Regions from separate parts of the Marinobacter halotolerans genome, predicted to be linked through region 2. Evidence: predicted binding sites of a transcription regulator. Region 2 holds the regulator's gene; the other holds the start of a gene.
The links. Region 2 encodes LexA, which represses DNA repair genes until DNA is damaged. Its sites were predicted from a motif close to CTGTNTNNNNANACAG; they were not measured.
Positions count from the first base shown of each region.

Region 1 (3,344 bases), 850 kb from region 2:
GGAATGCCCGCGACAGAGCAGACATCGGTGATCGCCAGTGCCTGATACCCCAGCGCCAGTGCCCGCTCGGAGAGTTCATGAGGGTGGGATGCCCCCGTCAGAAAGGTGAAGTTGCTGAAGCAGAAAAGCTCAGCGTAAGCGGCATTGTGCATCAGCCAAACCATCCATGGACGAACCAGCCGTCTCGGGCATCGTGAAACACCCAGGCCAGCTGGCCGGTGTGCAGTTGCGCAATATAGTAATCCCGGTGTACCCGTTGCCCGTCCCACCAGCCGCCGCTGATTCGTTCCGGCCCGGAAAACCAGGTGGCCGGCGGCTCTGTCAGGGGTTGTGGGCCTTTCAAAAGCCAGAGCGGCCGCCTCGGCAATTGGCTGGATTCAACGTGCGCCCGCCGGTGACTGTTCCGGATAACATCCGAAGCGGACCAGGCCCGTTCCGGACGATGGTCCGCCTGGGGCGAAAGTTGTCTCAGGGAATCACTGCCAAGCCTGGCCTGTAAGCGGCTGATCAGGGTATGCCAGGCTTCATTGAGGTCCTGTGTCTCTCCCAGCAGGTCCCGCTCATCCGGTGCTTCACGTGGAATAAAGCGGTTCACTGACAGAATGATTGCAATGACTGGCGCCCGCAGAGGATGTTGCTCGAACCGTATCTGGCTCAGCTTGAGAAAGGTCTCTGCCCGATGTTCGGGGCCGGACGTGCGGATACGCAGTCGGGTGGGCTCTTCATGGCGGTGTTGCAGTACCAGTAGCAGGCTGTCGGTATCCTGCTGCCGCCAGCAGAGATCGTCTTCCAGTTCCCGGAGTATGCGTTGAAGCGGGAACAGCAGCCCCTGGGCATGCTCGATTTCCTGCACAAAGTCTGCCTGCTGGCGAAATCGATGGGGCGGTTGCCAGGATGTTTGCGGGTCTGCTCGTGTGCCCTGAATCTTCTGGGTCCGGGCCAGCAGTTCTGGCGAAAGCCGTTTTGCCAGCTCTGCAGCTGGCAGGGTGAACACTTCCCCCAGGGTGTTCAGGCCCAGGCGCTGGAGCCTGAGGCAGGACTGATCGTCAAAGCCGGCATCGAACAGGGACAGCCGGTTCAGTGTGCGCATTATATGGCCGGTATCGGCGGTGCACTCGCCCTGGCCGGTACGGGCAATCAGGCGGGCGGCCAGGGGGGTGTGGCCGATGGCAATCCAGGCATTGAGCTGCCGCTCGTTCAGGCCCTGTTCCACCGTTTGCCAGACCGCAGGCAGGCCACCATACAGCTTCTGCAGGCTGCCTATCTCAGCCAGCAGGCCATCCGGCGGCACCGGTACGATATAGGCGGCATAGCGATACAGCCAGCGGGCCTGATCTTCCAGAATTCGCGCTTCCTGCTGTTCGTCTGCCTGCACGATATGCAGTTCCGGGCTCAGGCTCAGGGCGGTTTTCAGGCGCATACCCGCACGCACACCCTGTGCTTTTGCAGAGGGGCAGGCCTGGATGATTTTATGGCCAGCACCTTCCACAACCGCCAGGGCTCCCTGGTTTTCATGGGAACGGCGGAGGTGGTCCAGCAACAGGTGAGGGAAGTGCAGGTAGAGCCAGAGCATGGTGACATTAACGCCCGGAATCGGGCCAGGGTCCCTGAACAATACGGGGCGCCTCGCAGAAAGACAGGTCGGCCCGGTGACCCATTGTCAGAGCACAGTGCTGGCCGGGCCAGCTACCCCGCCGCTTGATAATGTTGATGGTCAGGTTCTGTTGCTGGTCCGGCTCCAGATCAAGCCGCAGGGCTGCAGGGGAGTTCTGCCCGGCATAGTGGCGTTCCCGGAACAGAACGCATACATTGCTGCCTGCTTCGGCTGCCAGCTGCAGTCGTCTTATGTCCCTGGACATCAGTTTGCCGGGCCAGGCCATGACCAGCCCGGTCACCGGTGAGCGCAGACAGTTTTCAAGTGTCCAGAGGAAGTCGCTGTCGTCACGGGTATGAACCATAACAACCTGGTCCAGATCGATACCTTCCCTGGCCAGCGCCGGGGCATAGGGCGTATGGGGAGGGTTCAACCAGAATACGGTTTTGCGGCTTGCGGTCAGCCTTTGCATCAGTGGCAGCAACAGGTGCAGTTCTCCGATGCCATGGGCGTCCAGCAGGCATTCGCTCAGCGCGCCCCGCGGCCAGCCAATGCCACCGAGCTGGTTGTCCAGCACCTGGTAGCCGGTGGGCTCTGCTGGTTGTGTACTTTGTCTGTGCCTGCGGCCCTGCCAGATGCGGTCGTCCTGCATCAGCGTGTTCAGAATCTTGCTCATGGGAAATTCCAGAAATACTGTTTAAATATACAGTATTCTGAACGGTCAGTGATTTCAAGCGCCGGTTGATAAAAGGAGTGCTCGCGCCCACCCTTGTAATGTCACTTGCAAAAGCAGCACAGAAAAGGAGACTGAAATGAGCGATCTGTCGAAGCAACAGTGCGAGGCCTGCAGCCCCGATGCACCGAAAGCGACGGAAGAAGAGAAGCAGTCGCTGGGCGCGAATGTTCCGGACTGGGAGATTGTGGAAGTCGACGGCGAGGAACAGTTAAAGCGCACGTTCAAGCTCAAGAACTTTGCCCAGGCCCAGGCGTTTACCAACAAGGTAGGGGATCTGGCGGAAGAAGTGGACCACCATCCGGTGATTATTCTGGAATACGGAAAGGTGACGGTGCACTGGTGGAGCCATGAGATTCACGGGCTGCACAAGAATGACTTTATTATGGCAGCGCGCACAGATGAGGCGTTTAACGCATAGCGTGCGGCTACGACTAATTTGTTCCGTGCATAAAAAATGCCCCGGGAAAACCCGGGGCATTTTGCTTCTCAGAACACCTTTGCTATGAAAGCGAAGGTTATTGAACCGATGTCTTGCGACGACGGGCTACCACAAGGCCTGCCAGTCCAACCGCCATAAGTGCAATGGTGCCGGGCTCTGGAACCTCAACAGGTGTGCCGACTTTCGCGAAAAAATTGATGTTTGATAACGCAGGGATGCTGGTTTTTCCCGTAGTCAATTTAATCTCGAATGTTCCGCTGCCGTTCAACGGATTGCTTGTAAACATGACATCTTCGAACAGGTAAGAGACATGGGAATTACTGCCTTTGAAGGCAATAAAAAAGTCCAGAGTCAGTGGTAAATCAGCAGGATCTGCCGCTAGCCACGTTAAGGACCAATTTCCTGACGTTGAATTGATATCGCCTTCAATCGAGAAATTCACTCCGGCAATCGAGCCTGAGGAACTTCCACTTCCGTCTTGCTTGGCGATAGACGTGAACGTTCCCCAGTCATTTTCATAGGGATCTACGGGATTGCCGCCACCAGCACTACTCTCACCATCATCAAAATAGCAA
Region 1 is NZ_VMHP01000002.1:1,251,531-1,254,874, reverse strand. It holds gene FPL19_RS16115 (error-prone DNA polymerase) at 1-152, opposite strand, end outside; gene FPL19_RS16110 (Y-family DNA polymerase) at 152-1,573, opposite strand; gene imuA (translesion DNA synthesis-associated protein ImuA) at 1,581-2,270, opposite strand; gene FPL19_RS16100 (4a-hydroxytetrahydrobiopterin dehydratase) at 2,407-2,748, shown strand; gene FPL19_RS16095 (PEP-CTERM sorting domain-containing protein) at 2,846-3,344, opposite strand, start outside.
Region 1: a site for LexA is predicted at 2,288-2,303, ahead of imuA (translesion DNA synthesis-associated protein ImuA). Genes of this name have one in related genera too.

Region 2 (3,344 bases):
CAATGGTCAGGCCGGGATGTTCCGGCTTTTCAACGGGCGTTTCAGACATAGTTCCTTTCATGAAGCATCTGTTCGGTGGTTTCGGGCCAGCTATGGGTCAGGTTGCGAAGGCGGATTTTCCGGCTGTCCCGGAATGCCCTGACCATGTGCGCAAGATCTTCCGCATTGGTGACCAGCTGTTCCAGTACAACCCAGTCGTTCCACACTGTCGAGAAGTGCCAGAGCGGGTTGTCAATATCGCAGTCTGGCAGCCGATAGTGCAGCGTGGGCCGGCTCTTGATGCGCGGATCATCAACATAGCGGGCCAGCAGTTCCCGATCAATATGAGCAAACAGTGGCAGCAGGTCCAATGCCTTGTTCCGGGTCGGATTGTGATGAAGGTAATCCTCCATCAGCTGCTTCATATCCGGCGCGTAGTCATAGTCAATCAGCAGATCAATGTAGGCGCTGCTCCACGGCTCTATATAGGTAGTGAGCTTGCGGCTGATGTCCAGCTGATGGCGTGCTTTCAGCCAGTCATAGAGCGCCGCAAACCCTCGCAGGTAACGTAGCAGCGTGGTTGCTTCCAGGTCCGGCAATTCCGGGTTCAGCTGAAGACCGAAGGCATAATAGATGGCCTCGCGGCTGCCCAGGGCGCCGGCTTCCCGCAGCCGGTCGCAGAGCGTCTCGATTCGTTCCACTTCGCTGAATGGCAGCGGCGGGGTGATAATTTCCAGCGGGACGATCTTTTCCGCCGCGGCATCTATCACACTCATGGCGTGACCGCCCAGTTCGCGGACGGATTCCGGCAGACGGCTATCCTGAAGGTCGAGATCCTTGATGGGGTCGGAATCCAGCTCAATGAGGAAGGCGCCCAGATCCGTTTTGACCTCTGAGACATAGCGGTTGACCTGTTGGCTCTGGCCCTCAAGGAGCCTGGTGCACAGAACAACCAACTCCTCATAGCCCAGCCCCGAAAGCTCGACTTCTATCCCCACCTTTCTTTCCGAGCCGTCTTTTGTCTTCAGAATATCCGGCATCTTACATCTGTTAGCCACAATCTCGCCTCTTGGAAAACCTGAACAAACCATAACACACCCATATGACCGGGGCGTGTAGACAGCTGATTGGCATGGGTCCCGGAAAAAATCGGTCACCCGGCTTTACACTGGATGAAACACTGTATATAGTCATTTTACTGTATATAAAAACAGGCACCTTCTGGGGCAAATCAATGAAACTGACAGCAAGGCAATCACAGGTACTGGACATCATCCGCCAGTCCATTGGTGAAACCGGATATCCGCCCACCCGCGCAGAAATAGCAGCGCAGCTGGGATTCCGTTCGGCCAACGCGGCGGAGGAGCATCTCCGGGCACTGGCACGCAAGGGCGCTATCGAAATGGTACCCGGCGCCAGTCGCGGCATCCGCCTGCCGGAGGAAGAGGAAGACCTGGGCCTGCCGGTTATTGGTCAGGTTGCAGCGGGTAGCCCCATCCTCGCCCAGGAACATATCGAAGATCATTGCACGGTTCGCCCCGAGTTCTTTTCACCGTCAGCGGACTATCTGCTTCGCGTTCGCGGTATGAGCATGAAGGACATCGGCATACTGGACGGTGACCTGCTCGCAGTTCACCGCACTCAGGACGTCCATAACGGGCAGGTAGTTGTGGCCCGGGTAGGTGAGGATGAAGTCACCGTGAAACGTTTCCGCAAGGAAGGGACAAAAGTCCTTCTGATTGCAGAGAACGACGAGTTTGATCCCATAGAAGTGGATCTGACAGAGCAGGAACTGTTTATCGAAGGGCTTGGTGTGGGTGTTATCCGGCGGTCGGATTTCCACTAGGTTCGTTTGAAACAACAGTCTCAAGAATCGGTTGAAAGGCACGTGAGGCACATCATGGAACAACTCAGCTTTAATCAGAACCTGGCGTATGCCAATGCGGCTGCCAATCCCTCACAGGCGATCGGGAACGTAACCGAGATTATCCTGCCTGAAGGTCAGGTTGAAAACTTCCAGCTGTTGCTGCCGATGCTGACGCAACTGAACCAGGAAAAGCGGTGGCTGGCCTGGATTGACCCGCCCCAGAGTCTCGTCAGCAAATGGCAGAAGATGCGCGGCATTGTGGCCGGAGAGCTGCTGGTATTGCGCTCGACACCGGAACATCCGGCTGGGGAGTTGGCGGAGCGGGCGCTAAGCGCAGGTACCTGCCACGCGGTGATCATGTGGACCCGCAAGTTGGGCCGCAAGTCCCTGGCGGCTCTTGAGCAGGCGTCCGCGCAAGGCAACAGTCACGGGGTTGTGCTGCGCCAGCGCTAGACCTTCGCACCGCTGCTGGGTGCCAGTGACGGGTATCAGTGAAGGGTATAGGAGGGCTGGACGTTCATGGCGTCCTGTTCCTCGTCCTCGAAATCAATGTCGTGGCTGATATCGCCAGCAGCTTCAATGCCGGCTGCAATCATTGCCTTGGCAACCGCCATATCCCGCTCTTCCATCATTTCCTTTGCTTCTGTGGAAAACGATATCTTGACCAGCGGTGCGCTGTCGTCGTCAACGCGACGCAGGGCATAGTCGCCGTTGCTCAGTTGTACAATTTCGAAAAATGAAGGTGACATGTAAATAACCTTTCAGTGCGTTGCCCTGGAGTGGCGTTGCGATGGATTTACCATTCGCTGTGCCGTTCCTCGAGGGCGTCAGTAAATTGTTTCAGTTCCGCCAGTGCCTGCTTCAGGGCATTGGATGAGCGGTCAGGCCCGGTGTCGGCCGCGACCGCGATAATATTTTCATCGCTGATCGTTTTTTTCGGTGCTGGTGGGCGTGTCTGGTAGCGCTCAAGCTGATCCAGGTACTGCCACCAGTTCGACGCGCCTGCTGACAGCGCTTCGAGTTCGGCAATTTCGGAAGTATCGTTGCCAAGCAGGGCGCGCAGGGCGCCCAGATTTTCCGGCTCGGCATTTTTTTCCTGATACATCCTGGCAACCATCACCAGCAGCAGCTGGCGAGAGCGCAACGCCAGTTCCACCGCCCCCTGCCAATGAGCCTCCTGTACCGGAACGCCATCTGAACGGTCCCGCTGGGCGAGCAAGGTTCTGGCAAGGAAAACTTTCTGGGAAATCAACGAATGCCACTGCGATGCCATCAGGAACCTGCCGGTAGGACTTTCAGGGTGAACTGACCACTTTCAGAATTAGCGACCATCTTACCATTTATCGCATAAAAATTCTTCTGTTCCAGTGAATCCGCCCTGGTGACAATAAAAAACAAACAGGCACTTGAAACGGTCGTTTGAATTTGGCAAAAAGGGAGCCGGATTTCAGGTGAGGGTTAGAGAATGCAGACTTATATAGTGGCAGGATTTGCAGCG
Region 2 is NZ_VMHP01000002.1:397,509-400,852, forward strand. It holds gene FPL19_RS12125 (gamma-glutamyl-gamma-aminobutyrate hydrolase family protein) at 1-49, opposite strand, end outside; gene FPL19_RS12130 (amidoligase family protein) at 42-1,019, opposite strand; gene lexA (transcriptional repressor LexA) at 1,214-1,825, shown strand; gene FPL19_RS12140 (cell division inhibitor SulA) at 1,880-2,299, shown strand; gene FPL19_RS12145 (hypothetical protein) at 2,335-2,595, opposite strand; gene FPL19_RS12150 (DUF6586 family protein) at 2,643-3,119, opposite strand; gene FPL19_RS12155 (DUF1329 domain-containing protein) at 3,312-3,344, shown strand, end outside.